3 regions of the Nitrincola iocasae genome follow, and region 1 is predicted to be linked to each of the others. Evidence: predicted binding sites of a transcription regulator. Region 1 holds the regulator's gene; each other region holds the start of a gene.
What was found. The regulator LexA, encoded in region 1, represses DNA repair genes until DNA is damaged. The targets are predictions, from matches to a motif close to TACTGTNTANNTANACAGTA.

Region 1 (6,638 bases):
ATGCGAACCGACTCAACCAACTTGAGCGAGGAAGCAGTCGCTACCTGTCGTGACTATATTCTGGATCAATTTGGTGAGCGTTACTTGCCGGAGCAGCCGATACGCTACAGCAGCAAAGAGGGCGCACAGGAAGCGCATGAGGCGATACGTCCCTCAGATGTTAATCAAACCGCCGATACACTGAGCGGTATGGAGTCTGATGCTGAGCGTCTGTATGACCTGATTCGGCGGCAATTCCTGGCCTGTCAGATGACGCCAGCACTCTATACCAGTACCCGGATTACCGTGCGCGCCAGTGATTTCGAGCTGGCTGTGAAAGGTCGAATTTTGCGGTTTGACGGTTATACACGGGTATTGCCAGCGCGCGGCAAAAATGATGAAGATGTGATTCTGCCAGACCTGAAAGAGGGCGATACCTTATCGTTGCAGGGGCTCGAGCCGAAACAGCACTTTACCCGTCCGTCTCCGCGCTATACCGAGGCAAGCCTGGTTAAAGAGTTGGAGAAACGCGGCATTGGTCGGCCTTCAACCTATGCGGCGATTATTTCCACTATTCAGGATCGTGGTTATGTCGAAGTCCAGGGGCGGCGTTTCTATGCCTGTAAAATGGGCGATATTGTGACAGAACGCCTGAGTGAAAGCTTTTCAGATCTAATGGACTATAGCTTCACCGCGCGAATGGAAGAATATCTGGATGAAGTCGCACGTGGCGATCTGGATTGGAAAGCCTTGCTGGACAAATTTTATAAAGACTTTGTCCAGGATCTGGAACAGGCTCAAGACCCGGAAGCGGGTATGCGCCCCAACGCCCCCACGCCGACTGATATCGATTGCCCGGATTGCGGCCGCAAGATGATGATTCGTACCGGTAGTACGGGGGTGTTTTTGGGTTGTTCCGGCTATTCGTTACCGCCTAAGGAGCGCTGCAAATGCACCATCAACCTGATTTCCGGTGATGAGGTGGTCAGTGCAGATGCCGATGAAGAGGCCGAGTCGCGTATACTGCGTAATAAGCACCGTTGTAAACTGTGTGGTACGGCGATGGACTCTTACTTGCTGGATGAAAAGCGCAAGTTGCATATTTGTGGTAACAACCCAGACTGTCCAGGTTATGAAGTGGAGCAGGGTAGCTTCAGGATCAAAGGCTACGATGGGCCTACCATTGAATGTGATAAATGCGGTTCTGATATGCAGTTAAAAACCGGTCGCTTCGGTAAGTTTTTTGGTTGCACCAATTCAGAATGTAAAAATACTCGTAAACTTTTACGTAGTGGTGAAGCGGCCCCGCCTAAAATGGATCCAGTTGCAATGCCTGAACTGCAGTGTGAGAAGGTGGATGACACCTACGTACTGAGAGATGGTGCCAGTGGCTTGTTTTTGGCTGCCAGTCAGTTTCCGAAAAAGCGTGAAACGCGTGCGCCTTTCGTCAGTGAGCTGTTACCGCATAAAGCCGAAATTGATCCAAAGTATCACTTTCTGTTAACCGCACCTGTTCAGGATGAGGAGGGTAACCCGACTATTGTTCGCTATAGCCGCAAAACCAAAGAACAGTATGTAATGACTGAGAAAGAAGGTAAAGCAACCGGTTGGCGTGCTTTTTACGACAGAGGCAATTGGACAGTCGAGCAAGCCAAAAAGCGTGTTTCCAAATCTTGATACAGCGATAGTCTTAAAGCAAATATCCCAGAGCAAACCCTGGAGGGGTTGATATGAGTGAAGTGTACCTGGCCCGTACTAACCAGAAGTTGAATTTTGCCAGATTGCATCTGGATGCGCTGAAGAATGCTCAGAATTCATCGGCCTGGAGTAAACATGCGTTAATTGAATCCTATCAGGAGTCGGTACTGTTTCATTTGTCATCTACTTACAGTGCGTTGTTGCGCGAAGTAGCTGAGCGTTACAGTGTGGAAACTGAGACTATTGTTGGCTTGGCAGATTTAGCTCTGGGGTTTGAAAAGGCTGGGTATGAATCGCCTGAGTTAAATGAATTGCAACAATTGGAAGCGCGTCAGGACAGCTGGCTGCATAAGTTGCTCAGAGCTTATGCTGCTTGCTGGATAGCTATAGATAAACGCGAACAGTCTTCGGCTTCTTCAAGTCTCTCAGAAATTCACGTGATGCAGGTTAATCCGGATCATGCTGAAGATCAGGATGTTTATACTGAGTATCAGGTCTGGCTGGGGAGCATGCGTCAGTTAGTTGATCGACTCAGAGAGGGTATGCAGGAGTGGTGAGCACTCCTGCAGTTTGACGCAAGTTTAGCTCTGTTGGCGAATAACACCCACACCGAGCCCTTCAATGATCAACTCGTCCTGAGTCAGGTCCAGCTCGATTGGACTGAACTCTTCGTTTTCAGCGATCAGGCTGACTTTGCTGCCCTCGCGCTGGAATCGCTTAACTGTCACTTCATCACCGATTCTGGCGACTACAACCTGGCCATTGCGTATCTCCTGGGTTTGGTGCACAGCCAGTAAATCACCGTCCATAATACCGATATTCTTCATGCTCATGCCGCGCACACGAAGCAGGTAGTTAGCCGGGGGATGGAAGAAATCCGGGGCAATATTGCAGCGCTCTTCGATATGCTCCAATGCCAGGATCGGCGAGCCTGCCGCTACAGAACCAACTAAGGGGAGGCCGGTTTCCTCTGGATCATTGATGGGTTCTTCAGGCAAGCGTATCCCTCGAGAGGTGTGCTGAATCATCTCTATCGCACCTTTTCGCTGCAAGGCTTTAAGGTGTTCTTCTGCTGCATTGGCGGACTTGAATCCCAGCTCGCGTGCGATTTCGGCGCGCGTGGGTGGGTAGCCAGTGGATTCGATATGGCGGCGAATACAGTCAAGTACTTGTGATTGACGCGCTGTAAGTTTCATTTTATAACCTGTTTTTGTGTACAGTAACTGCATTTTTGTACAGTATTGTCGCTACGTCAAGTCTGTTGTGTCTGATTGACGTAGATTTTGATAAAATAGATGGCTGAAATAACAGAGGATCTTCGCTTGCTGGAAGCGTCACTAAAAAAAGAGATACAAACAGCCTACAGTCGTTTTCTCGACAGTCGTGGGTTAAAAGCCCGTCCGGCACAGAAGCAGATGATTGCCGCTGTGGCTCGAGTGCTGGGGGCTATCCGTGCGGATGAGAAAGGCAAGCGGTTAGGTGAGTCCCATTTGATCGCTGTCGAGGCGGGTACAGGGACTGGCAAAACCATTGCTTACTTGCTGGCGGTGTTACCCATTGCCAAGCAGCGGGGCCTGAAACTGATTGTATCCACCGCCACTGTGGCGCTGCAGGAGCAACTCACCGACAAGGATCTGCCTGAACTGGAAAGCCATGCCGGATTGAGCTTCAGCTATAGTCTGGCCAAAGGTCGCGGGCGTTACCTCTGCCTCAATAAAGCTGAACAACTCCTGGACGATCAGGGGACGCAGGGTCAAATGGCGCTTTATGAAGACGAACAGGCGCGCGTTATCGAACCTGGCGTGGTGAATGCGGTCAGGGGATTAATGCAACAGTATGCTGAGGGCAAATGGGATGGTGATCGCGACCGACTGGATGCGGCACCCTCCGATGAAACCTGGGGGCATCTGACCAGTGACCATATGCAGTGCAGCAACCGCCGCTGCATCAATTTCAGTGTTTGCCCGTTTTATCGTGCACGTGAACAGATGGGTGATGCGGATCTCATCATTGCCAATCATGATCTGGTGCTGGCCGATCTTTCCCTCGGCGGGGGCGCCATTCTGCCGGAGCCATCCTCATCCTTGTATATTTTTGATGAAGGGCATCATCTTGCCGATAAGGCTGGCGGTCATTTTTCCTACAGTTTGCGCTTGAATGCCGCACTGCGTCTGATCGGCGGCATGGAGAAAAAACTGCAGCAGTTTGCCGGGCAGTGCTCTTCTGCGTATCTGGATGATCTGGTAGTCAAGCTGCATCAACCTGTTGCTGATCTGCTGCTGGCACTGGATGGCATGAAAAATCTGGCAGAAGCCCTACAATTTCAAGATGATCGAGGTCGTACCCCGAGAGTGCGCTTTGCCGGAGGTCGTCAGCCGGAATCCTGGTTGTCGCCTGCAAATGAAACTGCCCAGTGCAGTCAACGTATTCTGATGCAGCTGGAACAGTTGGCGGCGCTGCTTAAGGAAGCGTTGGAAGGCAATCTGGACGATATAGAACGCTCTCAGGCGGAAGCATTCTATCCACAGCTGGGCTTTCTGATCAATCGGTTACAGCAAATGCATTGGCTGGCGGGTAGTTTTGCTCGTCCGGATGAGCCAGGAGTGAGTCCTACTGCGCGCTGGGTAGTCTTGCAAGATACGCTGGCCGGGCGGGACTATGAGTGCTGCAGCAGTCCGGTCTCTGTGGCTGCAACGCTGCAGGAGCATCTTTGGGATGTATGTTTCGGCGCACTGGTTACGTCAGCCACACTGACAGCACTGGGGCGCTTTGATCGCCTGAAGGCCACGCTGGGACTGCCCGAGTCGACGCCCTGCGAACAGTTGGCCAGCCCATTTGATTATTTTAATTCAGCGGTTCTGGAAATACCGGTGATGCGCTCAGATCCCGGGCGGGCAAACGAGCATACCGATGAGGTGGCCGAGTATCTGAATCGCGAATTGCCAGGGATACAGGCTTCATTGATACTGTTCAGTTCGTGGAAGCAGATGCTCAGTGTGTTGGACCAATTAGATGCCTCCCTGAAAACGCGAGTGACGGCGCAGGGCAGCAGCTCCAAATCTGCCATGCTGCAACAACACCGGGAACGCATTGATGCCGGTCAGCCCAGCAGCTTGTTTGGTCTGGCCTCCTTCGCCGAAGGGGTCGATCTTCCCGGGGCGTATCTCACCGATGTGATTATTACCAAATTGCCCTTCAGTGTACCGGATGACCCGGTTGATGCCACTATGTCCGAATGGATTGAGCAGCAGGGTGGCAACCCGTTTGTTGAGTGGACGGTACCGGCAGCGTCGATGCGCTTGACCCAGGCGGTGGGAAGGTTATTGCGCACTGAGCAGGATCGTGGTCGGGTGGTGATTCTGGATCGCCGTTTGACCGGAAAATTTTATGGTCGTCAAATTCTGAATGCCTTGCCACCTTTCCGACAGGTGTTCTGACAGGGTAAGATATAGCAGCAATTGATCAGTAATCAAAAGGTACTCACTTGAATACAGAAGCACAGACACAGACTGAAACCCCAAACGAGCAGCCCTCAAGCGGTAATGCAGAACGCAAGCCGCGCCGCAAGCGTCGGGACAGTCGTGGCAATAGCCGCAAGAAAAGCTGGTCACCCAGTGAGTTTGTTGTGCCTGCTGTTGCCGACAAGAAACGTTTTCATGATTTCAATCTCCCTGATGATCTGATGCATGCTATCGCTGATCTTGGGTTTGAATATTGCACGCCGATACAGGCTGCCACGATTGAACAGGCGCTTGAAGGCAAGGATTTGATTGCCAAAGCGCAGACCGGGACTGGAAAAACTGCTTCCTTCCTGATGGGGATTATTACCGATTTGCTGGATTTCCCCTTGCCTGAGCCGCGTAAGCTGGCTGAACCTCGTGCACTGATTATCGCACCTACGCGAGAACTGGCGTTGCAGATTGCGGCTGATGCCGAAGGTCTGGTGCGTTATGCCGGTATGTCGGTGGTGTCGCTGGTTGGCGGTATGGACTTCGATAAGCAGCGTAAAGCCCTGGCAAAAGCCCCGGTCGATATTCTGGTAGCCACCCCCGGTCGCCTGATCGATTTTGTGCGTTCCAAAGATGTGGATCTTTACCATGTGGAAGTGCTGGTGCTGGATGAAGCCGACCGGATGCTGAGTATGGGCTTTATCCCGGATGTGCGCACAATTATTCGCCATACTCCGCGCAAAGGTCCGGAGCGTCAAACACTGTTATACAGTGCGACTTTCTCTGAAGAAATTATGCAACTGGCCCGGCAGTGGACAGTGGATCCGGTTCAGATCGAGATAGAATCCGAATCACAGGTCACCGATAACATCAGTCAGAAGGTGTTTCTGGTGTCGGCTGCAGACAAGTTCAAACTGTTGCGTAACTATCTGCGCATCAACAATGTTGAGCGGGCAATTGTGTTTTGTAACCGCCGCCATGAAGCCCGTGATCTGGCTGAGAAGCTGCGTCGTGATGGCGTCAAGTCGGCATTGATGTCCGGTGAGATTCCTCAGAACAAGCGGATGAAAACCATGGATGATTTCCGTAGCGGCAAAATTGAAGTGTTGGTCGCTACTGATGTGGCCGGGCGAGGTATTCATATTGATGGTGTCAGCCATGTGATCAACTATCAGTTACCGGAAGATCCGGATGACTATGTGCACCGCATCGGTCGTACGGGGCGCGCTGGTGCAAGTGGTACGTCCATCGCCTTTGCCTGTGAAAACGACTCGTTCATGATTCCGGAAGTTGAAGCTGGAACGGGGGTGAAACTGGAGTGTATTCACCCCGATGCCGCTCTGCTGGAAGATCTGTCTGCGCATCCGCCACAAGCTGAGAGTGCTGTACAGACTCAGGCAGAAATCCAGGATGACGTTGCTGCTGCAGATGAGGTTGAGGAGTCTGCGCAGGAGCTTAAACCTGAACAGCCAGAGCAGAAAGATCTACTCGCTGAAGTTAATATCCAAGGCG
Region 2 (6,638 bases), 1.1 Mb from region 1:
AAACGTACCCTGGATGATGCCATCGAGGGTGCTGATGTATTTTTAGGTCTGTCTGGTCCGGACCTGCTGTCACCTGAGCAGCTTAAGAAAATGGCGGATAACCCCGTTGTCTTCGCCTGTGCCAACCCTGATCCCGAAATTCGGCCGGAAGTTGCTAACGCCGCCCGTCCTGATGTGATCATGGCCACAGGTCGTTCTGACTTCCCCAACCAGGTTAATAATGTACTGGGCTTTCCTTTCATTTTCCGTGGTGCGCTCGATGTGCGTGCCTCGGCAATCAATGAAGAGATGAAAGCTGCTGCGGTGAAAGCTCTGGCCGGTTTGGCTCGTGAGCCTGTCACTCAGGAAGTACTGTTAGCTTACGGTTTGCAGTCCCTGGAATTCGGCCGTGAATACATTCTGCCAAAAGCAACTGATTCCCGTCTGCTGGGCCGCATCTCTTTTGCGGTTGCACAGGCTGCGATCGATAGTGGCGTGGCGCGTTTGCCTATGCCGGAACACTACCCGATTCATTGTGAATCTGAGTTGTATTGAGCAGGACGCTTAAATAGGAGACTCTTAACAAGAGTCACAAAAAAACCGCTAGGGGTGATTAAACGCCGTTAGCGGTTTTTTATTGGCCGATAGTGCAGTTGATAGCGCCAGGGCATCAGTGTTTCTGTACAGCAGGAGCCGCTGTGTGCTGTGTGGGTTGTTCCACATCCAGCTGTGCTCGAATGGTCAGATTGTTAGGGGTGTCTTTTTCCTGTGGCAATCGGTGGCTGCCGTCAGGGTTTAAGCCAACATCTTGCAGCAGGCGTGCATCCAGGTGGGCAATATGCTGCCGGGTAAGTGCACGGGTAAAGCATCTCTGCAGTTGGTGTAACAGATCCAGTGGGAACATCTCTATCTCCTTTCAAAAAGGGCCGGAGATATCTTCAAAGTCTGGGGTGGGGAAAGTGCACCGGAGGCCGCGAAGATATCGCGGCCGGTAAATAAATCAGATCACAGCACGCGAGACACGGGAAATCGCCATCAGCCAGCGATTGGCGACGGAAATTCGGGTGTTCGGGCGTTTGTTGATCTGAGTCATGCTAGTATCTTCAAAGTAAAAAAAGGCCTGAATAATTTCAGACCTTCTTTTTCTAATATTCCAGCGTTGCTGTCAACCACTTAATTGTCGTGATGACACTTAACGCCATGGACGGCGTGTATGCAGAAAACGCAGGAGCAGTTTTCTGCGAATGCCAAGGACGGCGTGTATGCAGAAAACGCAGGAGCAGTTTTCTGCGAATGCCAAGGGCGGCGTGTATGCAGAAAACGCAGGAGCAGTTTTCTGCGAATGCCATGGACTAGCCGTTTGCTGCTAGCGCTGCAGCAAGGGCTTCAGGAAGCGACCCGTATGTGAGGCTTCCACCTCGGCTACCGCTTCGGGTGTGCCAGTAGCAATGATCTCGCCGCCCCCTGTGCCTCCCTCTGGGCCCAGGTCGATAACCCAGTCAGCCGTTTTGATCACATCCAGGTTGTGTTCAATCACCACAATGGTATTGCCATGATCACGTAACCGATAGAGTACATTCAATAATTGCTGAATATCATAGAAATGCAGACCGGTGGTCGGTTCATCAAGAATATACAGCGTTTTGCCGGTATCGCGCTTGGACAGCTCGCGTGACAGCTTCACCCTCTGGGCTTCACCGCCTGACAGGGTTGTCGCGCTTTGGCCTAAGCGAATATAGCTGAGCCCGACATCAATCAGAGTTTGCAGTTTTCGCGCCAGTGCAGGAATGGCATCGAAAAATTCACGCGCATCTTCCACGGTCATGCTCAGTACTTCATCAATGGTTTTGCCTTTGTAGCGTACTTCCAGGGTTTCGCGGTTGTAGCGTTTGCCGTGGCAGACATCACAAGGCACAAAAATATCCGGAAGGAAGTGCATTTCCACCTTGATGACACCATCCCCCTGACAGGCTTCACAACGGCCACCTTTGACATTAAAACTAAACCGTCCTGGCTTGTATCCGCGTGAGCGGGCTTCCTGCGTACCCGCAAAGAGTTCACGCACCGGGGTAAAAATGCCGGTATAGGTGGCCGGATTGGAGCGTGGTGTCCGTCCTATCGGGCTTTGATCTATATCGATAACCTTATCAAAATGATGCATCCCCTCGATGCGATCATATTCTGAGGCATCCAGGGTGGTGGCGTGGTTCAGTTCCGTGGCCGTAATCGGATACAGGGTGCTGTTAATCAGCGTGGATTTGCCCGAACCTGACACCCCGGTAACGCAGGTGAGCAGGCCAACAGGAATTTCCAGGGTAACATCCTTCAGGTTGTTACCCCGTGCACCGATCAGGCGGAGAAACTTTTCAGAGTCAACCGGGTAGCGTTGCGCAGGCACTTCAATACGGCGCACTCCTGAGAGGTACTGGCCGGTAATGGATGCCGGATTATCCATGACCTCCTGTGGCGTGCCTGCGGCGATCACTTTACCGCCATGCACACCCGCTCCCGGACCGATATCGATGACATGATCGGCTAAGCGTATGGCATCTTCATCATGTTCTACCACGATCACGGTATTCCCCAGATCACGCAAGTGGCGCAGTGTTTCCAGCAGACGGTCATTGTCGCGCTGGTGTAAACCTATGGAGGGCTCATCCAGAATATACATCACCCCGACCAGTCCGGCGCCTATCTGACTGGCTAAACGTATACGCTGGGCTTCACCACCGGACAAAGATTCAGCGCTGCGCTCCAGGGATAAATAGTCCAGTCCGACATTGACCAGGAAGGATAAGCGCTGACGAATCTCTTTAAGGATTTTGTCAGCAATCTCACCCTGCTTGCCACTCAGCTCCAACTGATCAAAATAGGCTTTGCTGTCACCTATGGCCATGCGTACGATTTCAGGCAGGGTGCGCCCATCAATATACACATGCCGTGCTTCGCGGCGCAGGCGCGTACCATGGCAAGAGGGGCAGGGCTGCATGTTCAGGTATTTGGCCAGGTCCTCGCGGACCATATCGGATTCGGTTTCTTTATAGCGCCGTTCCAGGTTGTTCAGCACTCCCTCAAAGGGATGGTGCTTGCTAACACGGGTGCCTCGATCATTGGTATAGCTGAACTCTATCTGCTCTGTGCCACTGCCGTGCAGAATCACTTTCTGCTGCACCTGGGTCAGATCACAGAAGGGAGTATCCATATCAAAGCCGTAATGATCCGCCACCGCTTTCAGTTGCTGGAAATAGTACAGGCTGCGTCTGTCCCAGCCACGAATGGCACCTTCCGACAGTGTTAGTGAAGGATCATGTACCACCTTGACCGGATCAAAGTACTGTTTGACACCCAAACCATCACAGGTGGAGCAGGCACCGTGTGGATTGTTAAACGAAAACATCCGCGGTTCCAGTTCCTGAATGCTGTGACCACAGACGGGGCAGGCAAACCGGGCTGAGAAGATCAGATCATCCTTGCCCTCATCGTCCATCCAGGCGACCCGGGCGATGCCATCGGTCAGATTCAGTGCGGTTTCAAAGGATTCCGCCAGGCGTATCTGTAGGTCATTACGTACCTTGAAGCGGTCAATCACAACTTCAATGGAGTGTTTCTTGTTCTTATCCAATGCGGGTGCACTGTCCAGATCAACAATAATGTCGTTGATGCGTGCGCGGACAAATCCCTGTGAACGCAGCTCGCTGATGGTGTGTAAGTGCTCACCTTTGCGGCCTTGTACCACCGGTGCCAGTAGCATCATTTTACTGCCTTCCGGCAGGGTCAGCACCTGATCCACCATCTGCGACACCGTTTGTGCTGCCAGGGGCAGATCATGATCCGGACAGCGCGGCTCACCTGCGCGGGCATAGAGTAAGCGCAGATAGTCATAAATTTCGGTGATGGTGCCGACAGTCGAGCGCGGGTTATGCGAGGTGGATTTCTGTTCAATGGAAATGGCCGGAGACAGCCCTTCAATATGGTCTACATCCGGTTTTTCCATCATCGATAGAAACTGACGGGCATAGGTGGATAGCGATTCTACATAGCGACGCTGTCCTTCGGCATAGAGGGTATCAAATGCCAGCGAGGATTTGCCGGAACCTGACAAGCCGGTGATGACGATCAGCTTGTCCCGGGGAATATCCAGGTCGATATTTTTCAGGTTGTGGGTGCGCGCACCCCGTACCAGTATTTTATCCATTACCGCTCCGGTGACAGTGCAAAAACGAGCATTATAAGCCTTTAGTCCGAATTTTACATGAACGCGCTGAGTTCAATGGCGTGATGTGTACTAACAATCTGCATGAATATTGATTAACTCAGGCTAACCCACCCTGAGAGGCAATCGGTTGATATTTGACAAGCTTATGATTGAGTCATAACCTTTCAAATATTGTTGAAATACATAGTGGCAAAATTGCATATATGCTTCAGTGCACCTGCAGGAGTTTTCTTCTATATAAATGATTCATAATAAGAGGGTCTGAAGCATTGATGAGCTCATTGCGGAATCGCCTTTCGCTGTTGGTAGGTCTGATAACACTGCCCGGTTATTTGGCTATCTCTGCTGATATGCTGGAGAACCGAAAACAGGCGTTATTAAATCTTGAGCATCAAGTCGAGGTGACGGCCAATGATCTGGCTGCCCTGCAGCACAAAATTCTCATCGACACTGAAAGCCTATCTGACCCATCTAGCGCAATTACCTGAAGTGCAGGATCCAGCAGCACCTGTCTGTGGTGAGTTTCTGGCAAAAATACTCAAATTCAATACATAGTTTGTGAATCTCGGTGTTCCTCTGGCCAGTGGTGACCTGCTGTGTAACACGCATCCACTGAATCGTCATATCAATGTGTTTGATCGGCCCTATTTTCAGGATGCGCTGACCAACAGGCGCTTCTCGATCGGCACCTTTCAACATGATCGTGCTGCCAATACAACCAGTATCAATTTTGGCTACCCAGTCACTGACCTCACCACTGATGAGGTGCGCGGCGTTGCCGTTGCTGTGGTTTCGCTGGCTTGGTGGACCCACTACCTTGAAACCAGTAACTTGCCGGAGTCGAGTACGGCCTTCATTACCGACAGTCAGGCCACACTCATAGCTAACTACCCTGCTAATCCGGATGAGCTGGGTAGAGTCGTCACGGAAATCAACGGACACTCTCAGGCAGAGCAGTTGATGGGTGCGGATGGCATCAGGCGGATGAAGTATTCCATTCCACTGCTGCATAACACCGATGAGGAGTTTTTTGTTCTGACCATCGGTGTGCCAACGGATGCTGTGTTACAGCGAATCAATCAACGCTTTTATATCTTACTACTGCTGTTTTCGCTGGTTATGTTGGGTCTCTACCGGATCAGCACCCGGTTGCTTAAAAATGGAGTGCTTGCACCGATCGAAGCCCTCACAGACGCCAGTCGCAAACTGCAACGCGGCATTTTCGAACCGAACAAAGCCCATGAAGGTGTTGTCGAACTGGTACAATTAAAACAACAATTTGAACATATGGCAGAAACGCGGTTGGAAGCCGAGCGGCAGATATGGCTTCAGGCCAATGTTGATACTCTGACGGCGCTACCTAACCGCTATATGCTTAACTACCAGTTATCCCAAGCACTCGAACGTGTAAAACATGAAGACCAACAACTGAGCCTGTTGATGCTTGATCTGGATAACTTTAAGGATATTAATGATACCCTTGGTCATGATGCTGGTGACAAGCTGCTGCGTGAAGTTGCTGGAAGGCTAAAAAGCGTAATCAGGGAGCCAAATCTGCTGGCCAGACTTGGAGGCGATGAGTTTACTGTTGTTCTCACTGATTTCAGACGTCTCACCAACCCTATCGATGAGCTCTGCGAACAGATCCTTAAACTGCTCGCCGAACCGATACAAGTAGATCAGCATCGACTCTTTATCACTACCAGTATCGGGGTGGCCATCTACCCTGCTGATGGCAAAACCGTGGAGGAGTTACTCAAATCCGCAGATCAGGCGATGTTTGCTGCCAAACAGGAGGGTCGTAACCGGCTCAAGTACTTTGACCCGATAATGCAAGAAGCGATTCTGCATAAACGTGAGCTGATCAGCGATCTACGCGATGCTATCGACACAGAGCTTGTCGTATATTATCAGCCTATACTCAACTGCGAATCACAGCGAATCACAGCGAATCACAGCGAATCACTAAAGCAGAAGCTCTGATTCGGTGGCAGCATCCGGAAAAGGGTTTGATCAGTCCTGCTGAGTTTATCCCGCTTGCCGAAGAGAGCGGGCTGATCATCGCTATCGGACAAAAAGTATTTGAGCAGGTGTGTAGGGATATCCCCACACTGAAGCAGGCATACGGAGAGAGTCTTCAGGTCAGCATCAACGTTTCTCCGATACAGTTTGCCCATGAGAAAACGCAACTGACTGGGTTCACCGTCTCGATGCTCAACATTTGCTATGTAGTGATATTATTATCGAGATCACAGAGGGAGTCATGCTGGACCCCAATTGTGAGACCATCAAAAAACTGATGGTGTTTCGAGATCATGGCGTGCAGGTGACATTGGATGACTTCGGCACTGGCTATTCATCTATGGCTTATATCCATCGATACGATATCGATTATCTGAAGATAGATCGCTGCTTCATCGCCAATCTCAGTGCTGACTCGGAT
Region 3 (6,638 bases), 1.2 Mb from region 1:
CAGGTAACCGACAGAATTTTCAAATCCCATCACCGCCGTGGGGCTGGCGTGGATACCCATTTTGTGTTCCAGCGACAAGGGCTTGGTGTTGTTGTACTCACCCAGCGAGCCATCCGCATTGACCAAGTATTTCGGCACCAGGAACAAGGAGATACCACGAACGCCGGCAGGCGCATCCGGCAGGCGTGCCAAAACCAGATGGGCGATATTTTCAGTCAGACTGTGGTCACCCCAGGTGATAAAGATTTTTTCACCCGTGACACGATAAGCATCACCGTCTTTCTCGGCTTTACAGCGTACCTGCGACAGATCTGAACCAGCACTGCCCTCAGTCAGGTTCATGGTACCGGCCCACTCGCCACTGATGAGTTTCGGCAAGTAAATAGCTTTTAAGGCATCATCCGCATTAATGGACAGGCACTCTACCGCACCCTGTGACAACAGAGGACATAGGCCCCAGGCCATATTTGCCGCTTGCCACATTTCCATAACCGCTACAGAAAGCAAATAGGGCATACCCTGTCCACCGTGTTCAGGATCAAACTGCAGTGAACCCCAGCCGCCTTCGGCGTACTGGTTATAGGCATCGCGGAAGCTCTCAGGGCAAACAACGCCACCATCCTTAAGACTGACGCCTTTCTGATCGCCATCCCAGTTGGTGGGCGCTACCACATCACGTGCTACACGTGCCGCCTCATCCAGAATTGCATCTACCATATCAGCCGATGCATCTTCAAAGACAGGCAGGGTTGATAATTCTGTCATGCGCGCTATCTGATTCAGCGCAAGTTTCATATCTTTTACCGGAGCGTTATAGTCAGCCATAAACTACCTTCTGTTGATCATTCGAACACATTCAAATGGAATGCCATTGCTAAGCTAGCGCATTGCCATCCATAAGGGTTTATACTTATTCTAACACGCAAAGCGTATCTGATAAGCACAAAATCGGTTACTCTGTTACTTATACTGAACGATTTTTACAACACATGACAGGCAGGATAAAAAAATGCAGGATATTCACGGCTATTACCTGGAAGATCTGACAGTGGGCATGAGCGATTCATACGCGAAAACCATATCTGAATCAGATGTTTATATGTTTGCTGGCATCTCAGGTGACAATAACCCAGTGCATATCAACGAAGAATATGCAAAAACAACTATTTTCAAACAACGTATCGTCCACGGCATGTTCAGTGCAGCGCTGATCTCCACAGTAGCAGGCACGCGCCTGCCGGGACCTGGTGCTATTTACATAGATCAGCAGATCAAGTTTAAAGCCCCTGTGCATATTGGTGATACAGCCAAGGCAACGCTGACCGTCATCGACATAGATGAAAAACGTCGCCGGGTAAAAATGCGTACTGATGTAACAGTAGGCGAAGCACTTGTTGCCACCGGTGAAGCCACCTTTATGGTCGACAAACGCGAAGCTTGAAACAGCACCATGCGCCGGTTCCGGTTTTGAACTGGCGCATCCATTCAGCCTATTTTATATTCAAGCAGTTACTCAAAGAAACGCGGCCTTAATGCACCTGGTTTCAGAAAGTCCTTTTCTCCCAGATTGTCATGATCTCCCAGTAAGCGCCCTTGCTTTTCGAGCCCGTAATAGGTCGATTTGTGGAAGGTATCCAAATACAGAGCGCGTGTTTCAGCTACATCACCAGTATAACGTGGATCCTGTGGCCGTTCCTGACTATTGATATAATCGGCCAGATCCCAAGAGTCCTGTACACTCATACTACGCGGCTGTCCCAGCGGCATGTTGTTATGAATAAAGCCAGCCAGAGTGGAAATCCGGGTGATGCCCGCTCCCCAATTGTATGACGCATCACCCCATACAGCGGGATATTGCACGTCATCACCTACCCTCAAACCACCGCCATTCTCGGCATGGCAAATACTGCAGTTAGCTTCATACAATACCTGTCCGCGTTCGTATGATGGCTCTGCATCCGGCTGACCAATGGGATAACCTCGCCCATACAGGCTATCACCCGGCTGATAAATAGGCACACCTTTTGCCAGCCATTGATGATAGGCGGCCAAGGCTAATAGATTGTCACTGCCATATTCAGGTGGCTTTCCATTCATGGAAAAACTAAAACATCCGGCAATACGTTCCTCCAGACTATTTACTTGCTGATTCTTGGACCGAAAATTTGGTAACACTACTGCGGCGGGCCATACCGGCGCTGAAAAAGGCTGCGCCCCCTCTCCCAGGTGACAACTGGAGCAATTCATATCGTTGAAAACGTTCTCGCCACGCAATTGCTGAGTATTTACAAATAGATCATGACCACGACGGATCACCCGTTTAAGCTCCGGGTGAATAGTTGCTTCTTCCAGATCAGCCAGCGTAGGGGGAACATGGACATATTGCCCGGCTTCAGGTTGTGGAAAATTGACTGGAATACGAGGGGGCTCAGCCGCAAGGCTAACACCTGCCCAACCTGCCAACACACTGATACTTAAGGCACTTGTTAACTTAACCATAATTAGACCCTCACTTGGCCGGCTGCATAGATAGCCAGGCCGCTACCGCCTTGATATCGTCAGCATTCATTCGCTCAGCAATCGCCAGCATCAACTGCTGTGGATCATTGCGACGCTTACCCTGCTGCCAGTTGTATAGCTGAGCTTCCAGATAGCCTGCATGCTGCCCGGCAATACCGGGGAAAGACGCACCGGCACCCTGGCTATTCGGTCCATGACAAGACTGACAGGAAGGGATATAGCGAGACCAGTCACCCCGTGTTACCAGCATTTCACCCTGCTTCAGCAAGGCTTCATCAACAGCCTCTCCACCTTGAGCGAGGCGGGGCACCAACTGGCTGAAATACACAGCGACATCCTGCATCTGTTGATCACTAAGCATGGCAGCAAAAGGAGCCATGGCAGCATTAGTACGCTGACCGCTGTTAAAGTCCTGCAACTGCTTGTATATATAAGCCGCGTTCAGGCCAGCCAGCCTCGGCCAGGATTCAGCGCCCGGAACCGACAGGCCACTGCCATCGGCCTGATGGCAGGCTGTACATACCGCGGCCGCTGCCTTGCCACGCTCAGCATCACCTTCCAGAGCCGAAACAGTTGTTGAAAATCCAAATATCAGTAAAACGAGCGACAGGGGTTTTAAGGGGTATGTTTTCATTATTGGTTGCTCCTTACCTCTAACATCGCACCGCGCGGTGCAATCTTAAACAACCCTACTCTTGAAACCACTATTTAGCTATTTGTAAAACACTTGTTTAGCAAAGCCCGCGCAAATCCTCGACCGGGCCTGCGAGGTCTGTGCCCCAGTCAGATCGCCAATCGTGCAGCCATATCTGCAATCACACCATAGTGAATCTGTTGGAGCAAACGCAATTCGCCTTCCTTGCTTATCCCTGCCGGATACAGGGTTGCCTGGATCTCCTCATAGATCACGGGGAGCTGCTGCTCAATTGTCTTGATCATACGACTGACAGTTTGCTTCTGTAAGCGCGGCGGAACTTTGAGAACACTGCCCAGCTCCACCAGATAGACAGGATTCACCTCCCCTAACGTCCTCACCGAGCCAATCTTCCATTCCAGCCTTGCATTCAACCAACCATTGTCAGGTTCATACACCGCCGTACAGAGCAGATCATAATGCGGGGTAATGACCACCCCTTCCGGCGACATATAAAACGACAGGTTCTTGAGGTGGTTATCCGTGTTACCAATCAACAGGCAGAACACAAACCAGTCGAACAAGCATTCCGATGTCTTCCACACTCTCAATCTGAAGCTTCATATTGCACCCATAATAATAACCGCACGGTTATATTTAATGCTGATGACGGGGGTCTGGAGACTTTTACACTACGGGCAGGTGCTCTTATATTAGTTGCACATTCAGCTTGAACCTAAATGGGTTTTCAGGGAGGCCTCTCCCTGGCTGAACTAATAGCTTACTCCAGCCAGCGATACAGAGTACGCCGACCAATTCCCAACAATGCTGCGGCGCGACGTTTATTTCCATTCACTTCATCCAGCACCATGTGGACATAACGTTGTTGCAATTCATCCAACGTAGGTAGCAGGTTACCAGCCAGCAGACGCTGTTCTTTATCGCTGTTATCCGTTGTCTGAGTGGTTCCATCACTAACTGGCGACAAGGCGTCCAGAAGTCGGCTGGGTAGATGCTGCGGCTCAATCCAGTCGCTATCGCAAAAAGCCACGGCGCGTTCAACCACATTTTGCAACTCTCGCACATTACCCGGAAAACTATAGCCACGAATCAGACTTAACGCCGCTACAGAAAACCCTTTGACTGGCTTACCTTGAGTCATCGCGATCTGACGTACAAACTGCTGTGCCATCATCTCCAGGTCATCGTCGCGTTCTCGCAGAGCGGGAATCTGGATAGCAAAGGTTTCCAAACGGTAATAAAGATCCTCACGAAAACTACCCTGCTCCACCTTCTGCTTCAAGTCCCGGTGTGTGGCAGCAAAAATACGAACATCCACCTGTACCTCGGTATCCTGCCCGACCGGGCGAATCGAACCATCCTGTAGTGCTCGCAGCAGCTTAGCCTGCAGAGCCAGAGGCATTTCACCTATTTCATCGAGCAACAGTGAACCCTTCTGAGCTTCTTGCAACAAGCCTTTTCGAGCCTTGTTTGCTCCGGTAAAAGCCCCTGCCGCATGACCAAAAAACTCACTTTCCAACAATTCCTGTGGAATGCCAGCGCAGTTCACCGCCAGGAACGGCCCCTCAGCCCGATCACTTTCCGCATGCAAGGCCCTGGCAACCAATTCCTTGCCGGTGCCGCTTTCACCATTAATCAATACCGGCCCTTGCGCCCTGGCAACCACCCGAATCTGATCGAACAGGGTCCGGATTGTCCGGCTTTTGCCCAGCATGCCATGAAAAGAGGCACGCTGTTGTGTGATTTTTCGGAACTGACGCAATTCATTACGTACTTTGTGGTTCTCCAGTACTTTTTGCACACTCAACATAAAGTGATCCAGATCCAGGGGCTTGGTCAAAAAGTCATCTGCGCCCGCCTGCAAGGCTTCAACCGCCTGTCGCACACTGCCAAATGCGGTAATAACAATAATCCCCGGACGTTGCGATTCATCCTGCTGCATCACGGCTTTGACCAATGCCATACCATGGCCATCCGGCAGGCGCAGGTCTGTAATGATCAGTGCCGGTTGCTGTTGCTCCAGCCAGGCATGTGCATCCGCCAGCGTTTCGGCCACCGCCAGTTGAAACCCTTCCGCCTCCAGCTCTTCGCTGATCAGATTAGCCAACGCCTGATCATCCTCAACCAGTAATAAAGACGCTTGAGTTTTAGACATGATTATTTTCCTGTGTTTTGGCAAGCGGAAAGGTTAATTCAAAACAGGCACCGCCCAATTCACTGTCACCTATACGAATTCGCCCCCCATGCTCTTCCACAATCCGTTTTACGATCGCCAACCCGAGACCACTGCCTTCACCGGGTGTTTTAGTAGTGACGAAAGGGTCAAACACCTGGTTACGAATTGCGACATCAATACCAGGGCCTGCATCCTCAATGGTCAAATGGATAGCCTCATCCACACTCCATGCCATTCTGACCGGCCCTTGTGGGCACGCCTGACACGCATTACGCAGTAGATTGATCAAAGCCTGTTCGAGACTGAGAGAGTCACCGCTGAGCATCGCTGACGGGCCAGATTGAAGCTCAATTTTATAACCTTCTCCGGCAATCAATGCCTGTGCTCTAAGCAGCAAGGCCTCAAGATCCAACTGGCGTGGCCGTGCTCTGGATGAGCGCCCATACGACAACAGCTGCTGAATAATAGAGGTCATACGTGCCGCTTGCTGACGAATCATCTCCAACTCACGAAGATCCTGTGGACTTTCCAGGCGTCGTTGCAAACGACTGGCTCGTCCATCAACAACACTGAGCGGCGCTCCCAACTCATGCGCTACACCCGCTGACAACTGACCCAGAGCGGCCAGGGTTTCTGTCTGACGTAAACGTTCAGCAATGACCTCACGGGCCAGTCGCTGCTCTTCTTCACGCGCTTCAGCCTGTTGAATTGCATCCAGCATGCCGTTCAGACCCAAAGCCAACTGGCGGATTTCAGTAGGCCCATATACATCGGCCCGATGTTCATGTTCACCCGCTTCAACCCGGCGGATACTCGCCAAAATACGATTTAGGGGTCCACCAATGGCACGCTGATGGGTCCACACCAGAATAAACAATATCATCAGAGAGACCAGCGCGAAGCCACCCCAGGAACCATAGGCGAGGCGCAGCAATTGCTGATCAATATCGCGATGCCGCCGAGTCACCTGCAACAAACCATTCGGTTGCCCCACCTCATCAAACATCGGCATAAAGAAAGAGTACACATCACGCCCCCGAATCTGCTCATACTGCTCAAACTCACCCGCCAGAGTTTTTTGCAAAGCATCTTCGGCTTGCCTCTGTGTAGGATTAACTACCCCGAAACTGATCAGCGGCTGACCTTCTGCATCAAACAGATAAGCGCCATATACCTCGGTCATACCAAACAACGCGGCCATGCTACTTTGCATCTGTTCCAGATCATTGCGCTCCAATGCCTGGCTCACGGGTAAGTACACCGCCCGGGCAACTAACTGCAGATCAC

Region 2: a site for LexA is predicted at 4,365-4,384, ahead of uvrA (excinuclease ABC subunit UvrA). Genes of this name have one in related genera too.
Region 3: a site for LexA is predicted at 3,830-3,849, ahead of F5I99_RS05465 (HipA domain-containing protein). Genes of this name have one in related genera too.

Annotation. Positions count from the first base shown of each region.
Region 1 is NZ_CP044222.1:2,406,367-2,413,004, reverse strand. Features, by position in the region: gene topA (type I DNA topoisomerase) at 1-1,656, shown strand, start outside; gene F5I99_RS11135 (DUF6586 family protein) at 1,710-2,234, shown strand; gene lexA (transcriptional repressor LexA) at 2,259-2,873, opposite strand; gene dinG (ATP-dependent DNA helicase DinG) at 2,973-5,114, shown strand; gene rhlB (ATP-dependent RNA helicase RhlB) at 5,162-6,638, shown strand, end outside.
Region 2 is NZ_CP044222.1:3,543,833-3,550,470, reverse strand. Features, by position in the region: gene F5I99_RS16420 (malic enzyme-like NAD(P)-binding protein) at 1-534, shown strand, start outside; gene F5I99_RS16415 (hypothetical protein) at 650-883, opposite strand; gene uvrA (excinuclease ABC subunit UvrA) at 1,346-4,174, opposite strand; gene F5I99_RS16405 (hypothetical protein) at 4,468-4,683, shown strand; gene F5I99_RS16400 (diguanylate cyclase domain-containing protein) at 4,754-6,178, shown strand; gene F5I99_RS20000 (EAL domain-containing protein) at 6,100-6,495, shown strand; partial or broken gene F5I99_RS19860 (EAL domain-containing protein) at 6,402-6,638, shown strand, end outside.
Region 3 is NZ_CP044222.1:1,178,663-1,185,300, reverse strand. Features, by position in the region: gene F5I99_RS05485 (acyl-CoA dehydrogenase C-terminal domain-containing protein) at 1-825, opposite strand, end outside; gene F5I99_RS05480 (MaoC family dehydratase) at 1,010-1,441, shown strand; gene F5I99_RS05475 (c-type cytochrome) at 1,510-2,499, opposite strand; gene F5I99_RS05470 (c-type cytochrome) at 2,510-3,154, opposite strand; gene F5I99_RS05465 (HipA domain-containing protein) at 3,304-3,759, opposite strand; gene F5I99_RS05460 (sigma-54-dependent transcriptional regulator) at 3,936-5,330, opposite strand; gene F5I99_RS05455 (sensor histidine kinase) at 5,323-6,638, opposite strand, start outside.